Regions from separate parts of the Streptomyces sp. NPDC030840 genome, predicted to be linked through region 2. Evidence: riboswitches for the same ligand, from Rfam matches in the RefSeq annotation. Region 2 holds a riboswitch; each other region holds the start of a gene.
What was found. Region 2 has a riboswitch for cyclic di-AMP ahead of ACZ49J_RS07370 (M23 family metallopeptidase). Riboswitches for the same ligand answer to the same signal wherever they lie in the genome.

Region 1: another riboswitch for cyclic di-AMP. It lies ahead of ACZ49J_RS13155 (C40 family peptidase); the one in region 2 lies ahead of ACZ49J_RS07370 (M23 family metallopeptidase).
Region 3: another riboswitch for cyclic di-AMP. It lies ahead of ACZ49J_RS21575 (C40 family peptidase); the one in region 2 lies ahead of ACZ49J_RS07370 (M23 family metallopeptidase).
Region 4: another riboswitch for cyclic di-AMP. It lies ahead of ACZ49J_RS26680 (M23 family metallopeptidase); the one in region 2 lies ahead of ACZ49J_RS07370 (M23 family metallopeptidase).

Annotation. Positions count from the first base shown of each region.
Region 1 is NZ_JBVIEE010000005.1:40,507-44,830, reverse strand. It holds gene ACZ49J_RS13170 (lasso peptide biosynthesis B2 protein) at 1-80, opposite strand, end outside; gene ACZ49J_RS13165 (ATP-dependent Clp protease proteolytic subunit) at 365-1,000, shown strand; gene ACZ49J_RS13160 (hypothetical protein) at 1,008-1,316, shown strand; cyclic di-AMP (ydaO/yuaA leader) riboswitch at 1,654-1,856, shown strand; gene ACZ49J_RS13155 (C40 family peptidase) at 1,860-2,333, shown strand; gene ACZ49J_RS13150 (DUF6328 family protein) at 2,496-3,038, shown strand; gene ACZ49J_RS13145 (ATP-binding protein) at 3,074-3,532, opposite strand; gene ACZ49J_RS13140 (helix-turn-helix domain-containing protein) at 3,783-4,324, shown strand, end outside.
Region 2 is NZ_JBVIEE010000003.1:21,825-26,148, reverse strand. It holds gene ACZ49J_RS07380 (GTP cyclohydrolase II) at 1-580, shown strand, start outside; gene ACZ49J_RS07375 (PP2C family protein-serine/threonine phosphatase) at 722-1,810, shown strand; cyclic di-AMP (ydaO/yuaA leader) riboswitch at 2,072-2,228, shown strand; gene ACZ49J_RS07370 (M23 family metallopeptidase) at 2,241-3,287, shown strand; gene ACZ49J_RS07365 (aldo/keto reductase) at 3,473-4,324, shown strand, end outside.
Region 3 is NZ_JBVIEE010000009.1:242,052-246,375, reverse strand. It holds gene pcrA (DNA helicase PcrA) at 1-754, opposite strand, end outside; cyclic di-AMP (ydaO/yuaA leader) riboswitch at 1,155-1,325, shown strand; gene ACZ49J_RS21575 (C40 family peptidase) at 1,335-2,498, shown strand; gene ACZ49J_RS21570 (hypothetical protein) at 2,662-3,015, opposite strand; gene ACZ49J_RS21565 (C40 family peptidase) at 3,446-4,324, shown strand, end outside.
Region 4 is NZ_JBVIEE010000013.1:107,279-111,602, forward strand. It holds gene ACZ49J_RS26675 (GntR family transcriptional regulator) at 1-48, opposite strand, end outside; gene ACZ49J_RS26680 (M23 family metallopeptidase) at 333-1,100, opposite strand; cyclic di-AMP (ydaO/yuaA leader) riboswitch at 1,113-1,279, opposite strand; gene ACZ49J_RS26685 (M16 family metallopeptidase) at 1,560-2,948, opposite strand; gene ACZ49J_RS26690 (M16 family metallopeptidase) at 2,945-4,324, opposite strand, start outside.

The DNA.
Region 1 (4,324 bases), on a different contig from region 2:
ACGACGGCGTCCCGTGCCGCCCGCGCCTGCGCGGCGCCGCCGGAGCGGCCCGGCCCCGACCAGGCACAGGACGTACGGATCCGGCGCGGCGGGCGGCCGGGCGAGAGCGACGGCGCACCGCGCGGCGAGGCGGCGCCGCCGGGTCGGCGGTCCGGCGCCCTCCAGGGCGAACGGGGTGCTCATACGGTGGCCGGCCTGGCGTCGCGCAGGGCGACCCACCGCCACCACGACGCCGACCGCACCACCTCCGGCCACGCCAGGTTTGAGTTTCGCCCCGACAGCGGAGATGACAACGTACGTCCTGTACATTTTTTACAGAGACCGCTGTGCTGGACCACGGCTCTGCCGCGAGGAGGGGTACACCATGACCCGACCGTCCGCCCGCTACGTCCTGCCGGAGTTCACCGAACGCACGACTGAGGGCCACAGGACGATGGACCCGTACTCGAAGCTGCTGGAGGGGCGCATCGTGTTCCTCGGGACGGCGATCGACGACACCTCGGCGAACGACGTGATGGCGCAGTTCATGCACCTCGAGTACGCGTCGCCGGACCGGGACATCGCGCTCTACATCAACTCTCCGGGTGGCTCGTTCAGCGCGATGACGGCCGTCTACGACATGATCCAGTTCGTCACCTGCGACGTGGAGACCGTCTGTCTCGGGCAGGCGGCGTCGGTCGCCGCGGTGCTGCTGGCCGCCGGCACCCCGGGCAAGCGGTCGGCACTGCCGGGGGCCCGTGTGCTGCTCCAGCAACCCGCGCTGCACGAGCCGGTCGAGGGGCAGGCGTCCGACCTGGCCATTCAGGCCGCCGAGTTGATGCGCAACCGCCGGACGCTGGAGGAGATGCTCGCCCGGCACACCGGCCGGAGCGCCGAGCGGGTGCGCGACGACATGGAGCGGGACAAGATCCTGGACGCCCGGGCAGCCGTGGAGTACGGCCTGGTGGACCGGATCGTGCCCAGCCGGAAGCCGTCGAGCACCCTGCCCGGCGCGAGGTGAACCGCCGATGCTCCCACCCGACCTGCCGCCACTGCCCGCGCTGACCCGCGCCGAGGCCGAGCTGATCGACCGCTACCTCGACGTGGTCGACCTGCTCGGCCGGATCAACCCGGCCCGCCCCGGCGACACCTACCGCGGGCTGCGCGCCGCCCAGGCCCTGGTCCCCAAGGCGACGGCCCTGCGCGACGCACTCGAACTGATGCACACCCGAGGTGAGAACGAGATGCACGCGACGACCCTCGCGCGGGCCCTGCGGGTCCTCGACGGGGAACGCCGGGCGGCACGCGTCGCCCTGCCTCCCGGCCCCGGCAGCTGACGTGACGGCACGAGCCCGGGCCGCACGACGAACTGACGAGACGTCCGGCCCGGTTCTCGAACGGACCAGAGGACGTACCTGCGAACGGGGCAGATTTCGATCCCTCCTCAGGCCCAGGAAAGTTGCGCAACACGCGTACCACAACAGCGGAATCAACCGTTTCTCCGCTGGTCCGGCGCTCGTCGGCCTCCTTGACTCCCGGGTGCGCGGATGCCTGTCCACCCGAACGGGCGAGTGGTGAGTAACCCCACAAACTGCCGATTCCGTTCGCGGTTTCCAACATTCGTGCGTCAAGATCCGTACCTGACGACAAGCCCCCGCCACCGCGGCGGGGCGATCCGGGCGGACGCCGAGTCCTGCCGCCGCCCGGGTGACCGGTCGACAGGAGTGGATCGGCAGGAGTGGAGGACCCAAGCACGACGGGCCGCCGGAGCGTCAGTTCCGAGCAGTCCTTGGGGTGAAGCCGCGGCAACGCGGCCGGGCAACTTCGCCAGCCCGAATCCGACAGGTCATCCTTCACAGGCGGCTGACGAAGGGTTGCGCATGACTGCGCTCAATCGTGTCCCGTCGCTCATGGCCCGGGCCGGTACGGCCTCGGCTCTCACCATCGCCGCGGTGGGCGGCACCATCGTGGCCCCCGGCATCGCGTCGGACGCCGAGGCGGCCACACCGGCGGCCAAGGCGCTGCAGGTCGCGGCTTCGAAGAAGGGCTCCCCCTACAAGTGGGGCGCCGCGGGCCCCAAGAGGTTCGACTGCTCCGGGCTGACGCTGTACTCGTTCAAGAAGGCGGGCAAGAAGCTCCCCCGTACGGCGCAGGCGCAGTACAACAAGACGAAGCACATCTCCGCCAAGAGCCGCAAGGCCGGAGACCTCGTCTTCTTCCACTCGGGCTCGAACGTCTACCACGTCGGTATCTACGCCGGTAAGGGCAAGATCTGGCACTCGCCGAAGAGCGGGGAGGTCGTGAAGAAGGAGAAGATCTGGACGAAGAGCGTCTGGTACGGCCGGGTCCGCTGATCCGGCCGAGGGGCGACGGCGGTGAGGGCAGCCGTCGCCCCTCGGGGCCCGCCCGCGACGCGCCGGACCGAGACGTGCCCGCCCGCGACGCGCAGGGCTGTGATGTGCCTGGCCGGCGGCTCGCGGTGCGTGACACGGCCCGGGATGGTTACTCGTTCATCCATGTCCGACCACCAGAGTGCGCACTGGGGACGCAACGAGACACCCCTGGAGAGAGCCGACCGCAACTTCGTCGAGCTCCTGCAGGAGCTGCGCGTCACCCAGACCGGTGTCCAGATCCTCTTCGCCTTCCTGCTGACCCTGGCGTTCACCCCGCGCTTCCCGTCGCTCGACACGGTGCAGCGCGTCACCTACGTCACCACACTGCTGCTGGCGGTCCTCGCGGCCGCGCTCTTCACGGCCCCGGCCGCGCTGCACCGCTCGCTCTTCCAGCAGAACGCCAAGCCGCTCATCGTCCAGGTCTCCTCCCGGCTGGCCAGCGTCGGCCTGATGGTGCTCACGCTGGCGTTCACGGGGTCGGTGCTGCTCGTCGTGGACGTGACCCTGAACCGGGGTGCCGGTGCCGCCGCGGGAGCCGGCGCCTTCGGCGTCTGTGTCGCGCTGTGGTGGGTGCTGCCCCGCTTCGTCCGGCGGTCAGGCCTCGGCCGGGGTCCCGACGTCACCCCCACCCGCTCTCCGGAAGCGGCGCCGCCCGGACGCCGGTGAGCGGCCGAGAAGGGCGAGGCGGCCGCTGCGCGACCTCAGGGTTCCTTCTGCCCGGCGGCGGTGACCGGCTGGGCGGGGATCGTCCACGGCAGTTCGATGGCCACTGTCTTGCCGCCCTCCCGGGTGGGTCTGACGCTGAGTCTGCCGCCGCACTCGGCGGTCAGCCAGCGGATGATGACCAGGCCTCGGCCGTTGTCCTGCTGGACGGCCGCGGGCAGGCGCTTCGGAAAGCGCGGGTGGCTGTCGGTGACGCCGATCCGCAGCTGCTCGTCACGGTCGAGCGCGATGTCCACGGTGAACGTGGGTGACAGCCCGAACGTGTGCTGGACGGCGTTGGTGGCGAGTTCGGACACGATCAGCCGGACGGTGTCCGCGACTTCGGTGTCGCTCGGCAGGCCCCATTCGGCCAGCACGGTGGCGACGTATGTGCGAGCCGCGGAGACCGAGGCTGGATCGCTCGGCAGAGTGACGGATGCTTCCTGGTGGTCTGCCATGGCGACGTCGTCCCTTTCCCACGGGACCGGAGTCCGACACGGAGCGGATGGATTCGAGTACGGTCCCGGACTGGTGCTTCGCGCCAGATTGCCATCACCAGGGCCGTCGCGGTGCCGATCCACCGAGATATGCATATATCTGTCGCTCGAAGCGGTGAACTCTCCGACGACCGACCGTATTTGGGCGGGCCTTTCGGTGCATCCTCTACCGTCGCCCCCGGCACCGCGGCCGGGCGGAAGGAGACGACCCATGCAGTACGGTCCGGCGGTGCGCCGGCGCAAGCTGGGAGCCGAATTGCGTGATCTGCGCACCCGCGTCGGCCTCACCAGCGTCGAGGCCGCGCGCCTCGTCGGCTGGCACCAGTCGAAGGTGAGCCGCATCGAGACCGGCTCCAGTGGAGTGAAACCGGCCGACGTACGCCGGCTGCTCGACGCGTACGACGTACGGGATCCGGAGCTACGGGAGCTGCTGCTGGTCCTGGCGGGCAGCGAGGACGGCGGTGGCGTACGGCAGAACTGGTGGCACGCCTACCGCGGGGTACTGCCTCCCGCCTACCGGGACTTCATCAGCCTGGAATCCCAGGCCAGCGGCATGCGCACGCTGGAGACCTCGGTGGTGCCGGGGCTGCTCCAGACCCCGGAGTACGCCCGGGCGGTGACCCGTGCCGCGGTGGAGGGCCTGCCCGAGGACAAGCTGGACACGCTGGTGGAGGTGCGCATCGCGCGGCAGGAGGTGCTGCACGGGGACCCTCCGCTGGAGCTGAACGCGCTGCTGGACGAGGCCGTGCTGCG
Region 2 (4,324 bases):
CGGCTACGGCGTCGACGCCGACCTGGTCACCTTCCACGGCCTGACCGACGGTCAGGAGCACGTGGCCGTCGTCCTCGGCGAGCCCGCGCCCGGCACCACGCCGCTGGTCCGTCTGCACTCCGAGTGCCTGACCGGCGACGTCTTCGGCTCGGCCCGCTGCGACTGCGGCCCGCAGCTGCGCGAGGCGGTGGAGCAGATCGCCGACCGCGGTGGCGTCCTCCTCTACCTCCGCCAGGAGGGGCGGGGCATCGGCCTCTACAACAAGCTCGACGCGTACGCCCTGCAGGACCAGGGCCTCGACACCTACGCCGCCAACGCCGCCCTCGGCCTCCCCGAGGACGCCCGCGACTACACCGCCGCCGCGCAGATGCTCGGGGCCCTCGGCATCGACAGCCTGGACCTGCTCTCCAACAACCCCGACAAGGCGCAGCAACTGCGCGACCTCGGGGTCAAGGTCCGCACCCGCGTCCCCACGGGCGTCTTCACCACCGCCCACAACGTCCGTTACCTGCGGGCGAAGGTCCTCCAGACCCAGCACACGCTGCCGCTGGCGGACCTGGCGGAACTCTCCGTGGGCTGACCGCCCGGCTCCGCGGCCCGGGGCTCACCGCCCGACCCGCCCGGTGCCCGCCCGCTCGCCTGCCTCCCGGCCCTCGGGAAGTATGGACGGGTGGGGCAGCGAGGAGACCGCGGGCAGGGACACGGTGGGCCGGCGGGGCCGATGCCGCCCCGCGGGGAGGCCACCCGGATCTCGTACGCGCGGGCCTTCGTCCGCGCGCTGCCAGCGCTGCTCGTCGTCGCCGGGGTGCTCTTCGACTACTTCACGCCCCGGGCCTACACCGCGGTGCCCTTCTTCACCGCCGCTCCGCTCGTCGCCGCGCCCCTCGCCTCGCTGGGCGGCACGGTCGCCACGGGGGTCGCCGCGTTCCTGGCGGTGCTCCTGGTCCACGTCCGGTTGTACGGCCTGGACGTCGACGCCGTCACCGAGATCGCCACCGTGGCCACGGTCGCCGTCCTGGCCGTCGTCATCAACCGGCTCGTCCGGCGCACGGGCGCCCGGCTCGCCTCAGCGCGCGAGATCGCCGAGGCGGCGCAGCGGGCCGTACTGCCGGAGCCCGCGGAGCGGATCGGGGGCTTCGACATCGCCGCCCAGTACGAGGCGGCCCGGGCCGACGCCTTCATCGGGGGCGACCTGTACGCCGTGCAGGACTCGCCGCACGGCATACGGCTCGTGGTCGGGGACGTGCGCGGCAAGGGCCTGGAGGCGGTGGGTGCCGTGGCCGTCGTCATCGGGGCCTTCCGGGAGGCCGCCGAGCAGGAGACGACCCTGGAGGCGGTGGCACAGCGGCTGGAGCGGGCGCTCGCCCGGGAGACGGCACGGCGGCAGGGGATCGAGTCGGAGGAACGGTTCGCCACAGCCGTCCTCGCGGAGCTCCCGCACGGTGACGGCGTCGTACGGATCGTCAACCGCGGCCACCCCCCGCCGCTGCTCCTGCACGCGGACGGCTCCCTGCGGGTGCTCGACGCCGGGCAGCCCGCGCTGCCGCTCGGCATGGGCGAGCTGGACAGCCGGCCGGACCGCGCCGAGGAGGCCGCCTTCCCCGGCGGGGCCGTGCTGCTGCTCTACACGGACGGGCTGTCCGAGGCCCGCGACGAGCGCGGTGCCTTCTACGACCCGGCCGAGCGGCTGTCCGGGCGGACCTTCTCCGGCCCGCGCGCCATGCTGGGCGTGCTCGCGGACGAGGTGCGGCGGCACACCGGCGGAGGCACCACGGACGACATGGCGCTCCTCGCGGTCCGGCGTCCGTGAGCGGTGATCGTTCACGACTTCCTCATAACCGTCGTCACCGAGTGTGTCCGAACAACGTCTCTCCGCATAACAACTGACGCACCGTCAGAACAATTGTGACTCCTGAGACAGGGGTAACTCGCCCGATTTACGACCCCCTTGACCCGAAAGTCCAGCGCACAAGCCTGAGTGATTACCCGGAACCGCTTGGAATACGGCCCGTGCGTCTATTAACGTTCGATAACGCAGCGCGGTCGTCCCAGCCGTCACAAGAGGCGGCTCCGTGCGCACGCGCCGAATCCCGCAAGGGAACCGGGGAACCACCACCCTGGGGTGAATCGCGCGGAAGCCGCCGTGGAAGCACGGCTGGTTTACGCGCGTAGGAGACCTTCCTGCTCCGAACCCGTCAGCTAACCCGGTAGGCGAGAAGGAAGGAAAGGAGTACGCCCACGTGGCGTCCAACCGGTCTGCGACCGAAACCCCGACCGTGCCGGGCCAACACGGCGACAGCGACACCTTCGGGTACGGCGGCTACAACAGCCAGGAAGAGGGCCCCTGGCAGGAGTGGAATCCCACTGCGGAATCCATTCGCCCCGTTCGCGGCCGGCACCGGGTCGCCAAGAAGAGCGGCCTCGCTCGCGGCGGTCTCGCCCGCAGCTCCACCGTCCTGGGCGTCGGCGTCATAGCCGCCGTCGGCGCGGGCGGCATGGCCACCGCGCAGACCGGCAAGCCGCCGGTGTCCATCTCGATGCCCGACATGCCGAACGTCGGCTCGGTCTTCGACTCCGAGGACGAGCCCGAGGGCTCCGCCACCCCCCTCAGCAACGCGGGCCTGACCGCCGCCGACACCGAGGAGGGCGCCGACGACGCCGGAGAGGCGCTGCGCGCCCGCATCATGCAGCAGGCCGAGTCGCAGCGGGAGGCGTTCGACAGGGCCGCCGCCGAGGCCGCCGAGGAGGCCGAGGCGAAGAAGGCCGCCGCAGTCGCCGCCAAGGAGCGCGAGGAGGCCGAGGCCAAGGCCGCCGCCGAGAAGAAGGCGGCGGAGGAGGAGGCCAGGAAGAAGGCCGAGGCCGAGCGCCTCGCCGAGCTCGCCAAGCAGTTCACGCTGCCGACGTCCTCGTACACCATCACCTCCACCTTCGGTCAGTCCGGCGCGTACTGGTCCTCCGGCCAGCACACCGGCCTCGACTTCGCCGCCCCCACGGGCACGCTGATCAAGGCGGTGGGCAGCGGCACGATCACCGAAGCCGGGTGGGACGGGTCCTACGGCTACAAGACGGTGCTCACGCTCAACGACGGCACCGAGGTCTGGTTCGCCCACCAGTCCTCCATCAGCGTCAGCGTCGGCCAGAAGGTCGCGACCGGCGACGTCATCGGCCGTGTCGGCGCCACCGGCAACGTCACGGGTGCCCACCTCCACATGGAGGTACACCCCGGCGGCAGCAGCTCCGGCATCGACCCGATGGCGTGGCTGCAGAGCAAGGGGCTGAACCCCTGAGGTTCCTCCCGGGGCCCTTCCGCGGTCCCCGGGGTCCCCTGAGGCCCCCGGGGTCTCCTGAGGCCCCCTGAGAGCTCTCCTCCTGAGATCTTCCGGGAGCAGGTGAGGTGATCTTCTCCCGGATTTACGAACCCTTGGCCGGACGCGTGGAATTGGCGCGTCCGGCAAGGGCGTTGATGGAGAGCATGACTTCTCTTCGCAAGCTCGGCTCCTCCGGCCTCGAGGTCTTCCCGCTGTCCCTCGGCGGCAACGTCTTCGGCTGGACCGCCGACGAGGCCCAGTCCTTCGCCGTGCTCGACGCCTACACGGCCGCGGGCGGCAACTTCATCGACACCGCCGACTCCTACTCGGCCTGGGCCGAGGGCAACCAGGGCGGCGAGTCCGAGACCATCATCGGCAAGTGGGTCAAGGCACGCGGCAACCGCTCCGACGTCGTGATCGCCACCAAGGTCAGCCAGCACCCCGACTACCAGGGCCTCACGGCCGCCAACATCAAGGCCGCCGCCGACGCCTCCCTGCGCCGCCTGGACACCGACTACATCGACCTCTACTACACCCACTTCGACAAGCCCGAGGTCCCGGTCGAGGAGATCATCACCGCGCTGGACGAACTGGTGAAGGCGGGCAAGGTCCGCGCGATCGCCGCCTCCAACATCTCCCCCGAGCGCCTCCAGGCATCCCTCGACTTCTCCGACCGCGAGGGCTTCGCCCGGTACGTGGCGCTCCAGCCGCACTACAACCTGGTCTCCCGCTCCAGCTACGAGGGCGCCCTGCAGAACGTCGCCTCCCGCGAGGGCCTGGCCGCCGTCCCGTACTTCTCGCTCGCCATGGGCTTCCTCACCGGCAAGTACCGTCCCGGCACGACCGTGGACAGCCCCCGCGCCCAGGGCGCCGGGGCCTACCTGGAGAAGGAGCAGGGCGTACGGGTCCTCGCGGCGCTGGACGAGATCGCCGGGGCCCACGGCGCCGAACCCGCCACGGTGGCCCTCGCCTGGCTCGCGGCCCAGCCGACCGTCGCCGCGCCGATCGCCTCCGCG
Region 3 (4,324 bases), on a different contig from region 2:
CGAGGGCGTTGGCCTCGCGCAGCCGCGACTGGTAGAGCGCGTACGCCTGGGCGAGGGTCTTCTCGAAGCCGTCGGCGGCCTGGGCGGCGAAGTCCTCCTCGTCGATCAGCTCGTTCTTCAGGTTCGAGATCTTGGCGCTGAACGACTTGGGCGGGAAGCGCTTGGGATCGAGGTCCAGGTCACGGCAGACGAGCGCCATCAGCCGCTTGCTGTCGGCGGCGTCGTAGATCGAGAAGGACGACGTGAAGCCGAGCTTCTTGCTCTCCCGCCGCAGGATCCGTACGCACGCGCTGTGGAACGTCATCACCCACATCGCGTTCGCCCGCGGGCCGACGAGCTGCTCGACGCGCTCCTTCATCTCGCCCGCGGCCTTGTTGGTGAAGGTGATCGCGAGGATCTGGCCCGGGTGGACGTGCCGCTCGCCGAGGAGGTGGGCGATGCGGTGGGTGAGCACGCGGGTCTTGCCGGAGCCGGCGCCGGCCACGATGAGCAGGGGGGTGCCGGAGTGGACGACCGCCGCGCGCTGGTTCTCGTTCAGCCCCTCCAGGAGCGCGGCCGGGTCCACCGCGGGGCGGGGGGCGCCGTCGCGGTAGTACGCGTCCCTGTCCGGCGGCACGTCGAACCGGCCGCCGAACAGGTCGTCCGGAATCGGCTCCGGCACGTGCTCGTCCTCGGGCGGTGGCGGGGGCTCTTCCTCATGGGCCCGCGGGGCCTTGAGGTCCGCCAGGAAGCTGTCGTCAAAGAGGCTGCTCATCGCTCTCCGAGTCTAGGCCGCCCCACCGACACCGAGGGGCCGCCCCGCGAACTCGGCCCGGCCCCCGTCCGGCCGACGATCGTCCGGAGCCGACCACCAGGGCGATCCTCACTGTCCGGACTCGTGCCGTCACAACCGGTGACCGCGCCGCGTGCGCCGGGTACACGTGCCACCCCATCCACCAAACTGCCTATTCGCCAGTACATGGAATAAGACAGACGGATCTCACACAAAGAGCGAACCCCTTCATACCAACCCGGATTCGCCACGATCAGCGACGCCCCGCGTCAAGGTCACGAAAACGTATCGGGCATATCGCGCACCAACCTTCACAGCGGCCACACGAGTTGGCTAGCGTTCTTGTGGGCCGCTCGACCCAACCGGCGAACGTCGCCGGGCCGTGCGGCCTCCGCCGAGTCCGGCGCACCCTCGCGGAGCCGGAGCCGGGGACCCAACCGACCTTGGGGTGAATCGGCCCACCTGCCGTACGCGGCACGGGCCGTAGGGCACACCTTCCGATGCAAGCGCCCGAACCCGACAGCTAACTCGGTAGGCGGACTACGGAAGGAGCCCGCCTTTCATGGCGCCGCACCGCAAGTCGCGTCCTGCCCGGACGCGCGCAGGCATACGGACACCCGCCCTGGCGACGGCGGCACTGACGTCCATGGCCCTGTTCTCCCAGACGGCGAACGCCGCGCCCTCGACCGACGACAAACCGAGCCTCGAAGAGGTCGAGAAGAAGGTCGGCGACCTCTACCGCCAGGCCGGGTCGGCGACCGAGAAGTACAACGCCGCCGAGGAGAGGACGACCAAGCAGAAGAAGCGTGTCGACACGCTTCTGGACGATGTCGCCAAGCGTACGGAGAAGCTCAACGAGGCCCGGGAGAGGCTGGGTTCGTTCGCCGCCGCCCAGTACCGGACCGGCGCCGCCTCCCCGGACACGGCCGCGATGCTGCTGGCGGACGACCCGCAGGACTACTTCGACCAGACCCAGCTGATGAACCGCTTGACGGAACGTCAGAAGGACGTGGTCGACGACTACATCACCCAGCAGACGGAGACGGCTCAGAAGCGCCAGGAGGCCACCGAGAGCCTCCAGTCGCTCACCGACTCCCAGGCCAGGCTGAAGTCGGCCAAGGCACAGGTCCAGGCGAAGCTCACCGAGGCCCGTGAGCTGCTGGCCAAGCTGACCGCCGAGGAGAAGGCCCGCCTCGCGGCCATCGAGCAGGAGAAGCGGGCGGAGGCCGAGCGCCGGGCGGCGGAGCTCGCGCGACAGCAGGCGGCCGAGGCGGAGCAGCAGCAGGCGGCGCAGCAGCAGGCAGCCGAGGAGCAGACCGCCGGCAGCACCTCCACGGTCGAGGCCCCGGCCGAGGACTCCACGTACGCCACGAAGGCCGCCAAGGCCCTTACGTTCGCTCGCGCGCAGATCGGCAAGCCCTACGTCTGGGGCGCGACCGGGCCGGACTCGTACGACTGCTCCGGGCTCACCCAGGCCGCCTGGAAGGCCGCCGGCGTCGACCTGCCGCGCACCACGTATGACCAGGTCAACGCGGGCAGGACCGTCTCGCTTGCCGACGCCAGGCCCGGTGACCTCGTCTTCTTCTACGACGACATCAGTCACGTCGGCCTGTACATCGGCAACGGCATGATGATCCACGCGCCCAAGCCGGGGGCCTACGTCCGCGAGGAGTCGATCTTCTACGACGGCGAGTCGGCGATCCACAGCGTGGTGCGGCCGGCATAACGCCCCCACTGTCCCGCCCGGCCCTGATCTCGGCTCCTCGCCGGCGGTCAGGGCCGGCACCGGCTTCCTCGCCGGCCTTCAGGGCCGCACCGGCCTCCTGGCCCAGAGCGGGCCGCGCACCGGCTCGGCTTTCGCGGACGGCCGGGGCAGAATACGGTCCGGGTCAGGTCCAGAGCACCGCGATGAAGATGTTCGCCGTGGTCAGGGCGCCCACGAGGGCGAACAGCCCCTTCTCCACCCGCTCCTCGTCGCGCTTCACGTAGACGAGCCCGAGGATCACGACCAGCAGAGCCAGCTTCACACCGATCTTGATGTTGTTGACCGGCTGGTCGTCGGCCTGGTTGAGGCCGACCAGGACGGCGCCGGTGATGAGCATCGTCAGCGCGCCGTGCAGCATGGCGGGCACGAAACGGGCCGTCCCCTGCCCCATCGCCTTCATCTGGGTGAGGAAGCCGCCCAGGAGGGAGGCGATGCCGATGATGTGCAGGGCGACGAAGAGATGGATGAGTACGTCCATGGAGCCGGAGCCTAACCAGGGGCCCTCGCGCGGCCGGTCACCGGGCCCGCTGATCCGTCGCATATATGCGCCCTTAGCACCGCTTCACGTCCCTTTGGCGCGAAACTGCCGCATCGGTCATCGCTCCGCGTGAAGTCGGCGCCGCCGGACGGAGATCACGGTCACATACGGTCACTGGTGGTCCACTGGCACCAATTCCGTACATGGCGTTACCAAGCGGACACATCCAGGCTTAGCGTCCTCCCCCAGGTGGCCGGCTCCCCACCGTCGCCCGAGCCAGGGGCGGCAGTCGGGCACCTCCGCCGAGAGGTCCGGCGGCGGCTCGCTCCCCCTGTGCGGCCGCCGCCGGATGCGCGACCGTCGATCCCCACGGCGGTCCGGCCGACAGGCCGTCTCGGTCGTACGTCGCACGAAAGGACGTGACGCCCACTTGCCAGCGCACCGCAGGCCCAGACAGCGCCCCCTCGGCGGCAACACGGCTCGTACCGCCTTCACCATCGCCCTGGCGGGCGCGGCGAGCGCGGCCGGCTTCGACGGCACCGGGCACGCCGAACCACAGCTCACACCGGCGCAGGTCCAGGCGAAGGTGAACAAGTTGTACGAGGAGGCGGAGGCCGCCACCGAGCAGTACAACGGCGCGCGGGAGAGGGCCGGCGAGGCGAGGGAGCGGCTGGAGGACCTGCGGGACGAGGCGGCACGCCGGACGGAGGGGCTGAACTCGGCGCGCGAGAAGCTCGGTTCGATGGCGGCGGCGCAGTACCGCGGCGGCGGCATGGATCCCGCGCTGCAGCTCGCGCTGAGCGACGACCCGGACGCGTACCTGGACGGCGCGGCCTTCGCGGAACGGATGGGCAGCCGTCAGGCATCGGACGTGGCGAACGTGCGGAGGCAGTTGAGGGAGATCGGGCGACTGCGGGGCGCCGCGCGCATCGAACTCTCCCGGCTGGCGTCCAGGCAGACGGACCTCGAGCGACACAAGCGGACAATCACCGGAAAGCTGGGCGAGGCAAGGCGTCTGCTGGCGGGGCTCTCGAAGGACGAGCGGACGTGGCCGGCCCCGGAGGGAGGCGCAGGGCACGCTTCGCGGGCCGGGCTCGCGGCCCGTGGCCTCGGCCCCCTCTCGGCGGCCTCCTCCACCGACCGGGCACCCAGCCCACGGGCGGCCACGGCGCTCTCGTACGCGTACGGCAAGCTCGGCAGCCCGTACGTGTGGGGCGCGACCGGCCCCGACGCCTTCGACTGCTCAGGGCTCGCGCAGGCGGCGTACCGCGCGGCCGGGGTCTCACTGCCCCGGACGACATACGCGCAG
Region 4 (4,324 bases), on a different contig from region 2:
GATGTCATCACGGATCGCCGTGCATACCGAGTGTGCCGGAATACGCATGACCCGACCTCCGCCTTAATCCCCGTGAAACGCCGTTGATTGACGTGTGTTCAAGCGACTCTATTGCAGTCCGCCGGAATTTCCGATGCCGGGCCGGAATCCAGGGATATTTTTTGGACAACACGGACAGGACGTTCGTCACAACGACAGAGGCGCGTACGGCAGAGGCGCGTACGGCAGAGGTATGCACGCCGGCGGTATGCACGCCTGAGGTATGTCAGAACGACGAAAGCCCCGGCTCGGCGAGCCGGGGCCTCCTGGGGCTTGCGTGCCGTCGCCGTGGGTCAGACGTTCACGCCGTGCGAGCGCAGATACGCGACGGGGTCGATGTCCGAGCCGTACTCGGGCGTCGTGCGGGCCTCGAAGTGCAGGTGCGGGCCCGTGACGTTGCCGGTGGCCCCTGAGAGGCCGATCTGCTGGCCGGGGGTGACCGTCTGGCCGACGGAGACGCCGATGGACGACAGGTGGCCGTACTGCGTGTACGTTCCGTCGTTCATCTTGATGACGATGTTGTTCCCGTAGGCACCGCCCCAGCCCGCCTCGACGACGGTGCCGGAGCCGACCGCGTGGACGGCGGTACCGGAGGAGGCGTGGAAGTCGATGCCGGTGTGGCTGCCGGAGGACCAGACCGCACCGCCGGACTTGTAGCCGGTCGAGATGTACGAGCCGCTGACCGGGGCGACGTAGGTGTTGAGGCGCTTGCGCTCGGCCTCGCGGGCGGCGCGCTCCTTGGCCTCGCGCTCCTTCTTCGCCGCTTCCTCCGCGCGCTGCTTCGCGAGCGCCTCGGCCCTCTTCTGCGCGGCGGCCTCCTCCGCGGCCTGCTGCTGGGCGGCGGCCTGGGCGTCGATCTGCTCGGCCACGGTGTCGCCGATCGCGACGGCCTGGGTGAAGCCGGTCTGTTCGACGGAGTTGGTGTCCGCGGCGAACGCGGGGGCTGACAGGGCGCCGATGACGCCGGTGGTGGTGAGCGCGGCGGCGCCGACGGCCTTGGTGGTCACGCGCTTCATCCGGCTGGGACGACGGTGCTTCCCGGTGGCGCAGGTGTACGCCATGAAGTGGCTGGTCCTTTCCTTCCCTCTCGCCTACCGGGTTAGCTGACGGGTTCGGAGCAAGGAAGGTCTCCTACGGGCCCCCTTCACCAGGTGCAGGGCGTCCGATTCACCCCAGGGACTGCGGTTGGGTCCCCGGCTCCCCTGGCTCGCGCCGTACGGGGACTCGGCGATGGCTGTCCGGTGCCGCGGGTGCGGCGTACTGCTGACGAACAGCCGGACCGACGCTAAGTGGGCCGTCTTTGAAATAACAAACGGATCACGGGATTTGTAGCGCATGCCACAGGGCAGACACGCAACCTCCCCCGCAATACGGACATCCGGGGACCCACGTGACTCCTGAGTCACCGGGCCCCCGGATGCGGGCGGGCTCCACTCGGCCAGTGGCCGGTCCGCGAGCCGGCTCCTGGTCGGTCCGCGGCCGGTCCGCGAGCCGGCTCGTGGCCGGTCCGTGCGGGCGCTCTACTCGGCGCGTACGACGGAGACTTCGCCGATTCCGAGGGCCCTGACGGGCTCCTCGATCTGCGCCGCGTCACCGACGAGGACGGTCACCAGACGGTCCACCGGGAAGGCGTTCACCACGGCCGCGGTGGCTTCCACGGTGCCAGTCGCGGCGAGCTGCCGGTACAGCGTCGCCTGGTAGTCGTCCGGCAGGTGCTGCTCGACCTGGTCGGCGAGGGTGCTCGCGACGGCGGCGGCCGTCTCGTACTTGAGGGGCGCGACCCCGACGAGGTTCTGCACGGCGACGTCGCGCTCGTCGTCGGTGAGGCCCTCGGCGGCGAGCGTGCGCAGCACGGTCCACAGGTCGCCCAGAGCCGGTCCCGTGTTCGGCGTGTCGACGGAGCCGCTGATGGCGAGCATCGCGGCGCCCGAGCCGTCCGGTGCGGAGCGCAGCACCTGGCCGAACGCCCGCACACCGTAGGTGTAGCCCTTCTCCTCGCGCAGGACGCGGTCCAGGCGGGAGGTGAGGGTGCCGCCCAGGCAGTACGTGCCGAGCACCTGGGCCGGCCACACGCGGTCGTGCCGGTCGGCGCCGACGCGGCCGATGAGCAACTGCGTCTGGACCGCGCCGGGACGGTCCACGATGACGACGCGGCCGGTGTCGTCCGCGGTCACCGCGGGCACGGGGCGCGGCTCGGCGGACGAGCCGGTCCAGGCGCCCAGGGTGTCACCGAGCAGCGCGTCCAGGTCGACGCCGGTGAGGTCGCCGACGACGACCGCGGTGGCCGTGGCGGGGCGGACGTGCTTCTCGTAGAAGGCGCGCACGGCCGCCGAGTCGATGCCCTCGACCGTCTCCTCGGTGCCCTGGCGCGGGCGTGACATGCGCGAGGCCGCCGGGAACAGCTCCTTGGAGAGCTCCTTCGCGGCACGGCGGGCCGGGTTGGCGGTCTCGTGCGGGATCTCGTCGAGCCGGTTGCGGACCAGCCGCTCGACCTCGCTGTCGTCGAACGCCGGGGCCCTCAGGGCGTCGGCGAGCAGGCCGAGCGCCTTGGGGAGCCGCGAGGCGGGGACTTCGAGGCTGAGCCGTACGCCGGGGTGGTCGGCGTGCGAGTCGAGGGTGGCGCCGCAGCGCTCCAGCTCGGCGGCGAACTCCTCGGCGGAGTGCTTGTCGGTGCCCTCGGAGAAGGCACGGGCCATGATCGTGGCGACACCGTCGAGGCCCGCGGGCTCGGCCTCCAGGGGCGCGTCGAGGAGCACCTCGACGGCGACGACCTGCTGGCCGGGGCGGTGGCAGCGCAGCACGGTCAGTCCGTTGTCGAGCGTGCCGCGCTCGGGGGCCGGGAACGCCCAGGGCCTGGCCTCGCCGGACCGGGGCTGCGGGTGGAAGTCCATGGTCGCGAGCTCGGTCACTTGGCCGACTCCTCGTTCTCGTCGGTCACCGCGGCTTCGGCGGTCTCTGCGGCGGTCTCGGCGTCCCCGCTCTCAACGGTGATCGGCTCGTACACGAGCACCGCGCGGTTGTCGGGCCGCAGCCGGGCCTGGGCGACCGCCTGGACCTCCTCCGCGGTCACGTCGAGCACGCGCTGGACGGCGGTCAGGGCGAGCTGCGGGTCACCGAACAGGACGGCGTACCGGCACAGTTCGTCGGCGCGGCCCGCGACCGTGCCGAGCCGGTCCAGCCACTCGCGCTCCAACTGGGCCTGGGCGCGCTCCATTTCCTCGGCCGTGGGACCCTCGGCGGCGAACCGGGCGAGTTCCTCGTCGACGGCGGCCTCGATGACCGGGACCTCGACGTCGCCGGAGGTCTTCACGTCGAGCCAGCCGAGGGAGGGCGCCCCGGCCAGCCGCAGCAGGCCGAAGCCCGCGGCGACCGCCGTACGGTCGCGTCGCACGAGGCGGTTGTAGAGGCGGGACGACTCGCCGCCGCCGAGGACGGTGAGCGCGAGGTCGGCCGCGTCGCACGCGCGCGTGCCGTCCTCCGGGAGCCGGTAGGCGGCCATCAACGCGCGCGCGGGGACCTCCTCCTCCACGACCTCGCGCAGCTGCTCGCCGATGATGTCCGGCAGGGAGCCGTCACGCGGGGCGGGCTTCCCGTCATGCCCGGGGATGGACCCGAAGTACTTCTCGACCCAGGCGAGCGTCTGCTCCGGGTCGATGTCACCGACCACGGAGAGCACCGCGTTGTTGGGCGCGTAGTAGGTGCGGAAGAACGCGCGCGCGTCCTCCAGCGTCGCCGCGTCCAGGTCGGCCATCGACCCGATCGGGGTGTGGTGGTAGGGGTGGCCGTCCGGGTAGGCGAGGGCGGTCAGCTTCTCGAAGGCGGTGCCGTAGGGCACGTTGTCGTAGCGCTGGCGGCGCTCGTTCTTGACGACGTCCCGCTGGTTCTCCATGGACTCGTCGTCCAGGGCCACCAGCAGCGAGCCCATGCGGTCCGCCTCGAGCCAGAGGGCGAGCTCCAGCTCGTGGGCGGGCATGGTCTCGAAGTAGTTGGTGCGCTCGAAGCTCGTCGTCCCGTTCAGCGAGCCGCCCGCGCCCTGGACCTTCTCGAAGTGGCCGTTGCCCTTGACCTGGGCCGAGCCCTGGAACATCAGGTGCTCGAAGAGGTGGGCGAGGCCGGTGCGGCCCTTGACCTCGTGGCGGGAGCCGACGTCGTACCAGAGGCACACCGCCGCGACCGGGGTCAGGTGGTCCTCGGAAAGCACCACGCGCAGGCCGTTGGCCAGGCGGTGCTCGGTCGCTGTCAGGCCCCCGGAGCCTGCCTCGGCTGTGGCCGTGTGACCCATGGG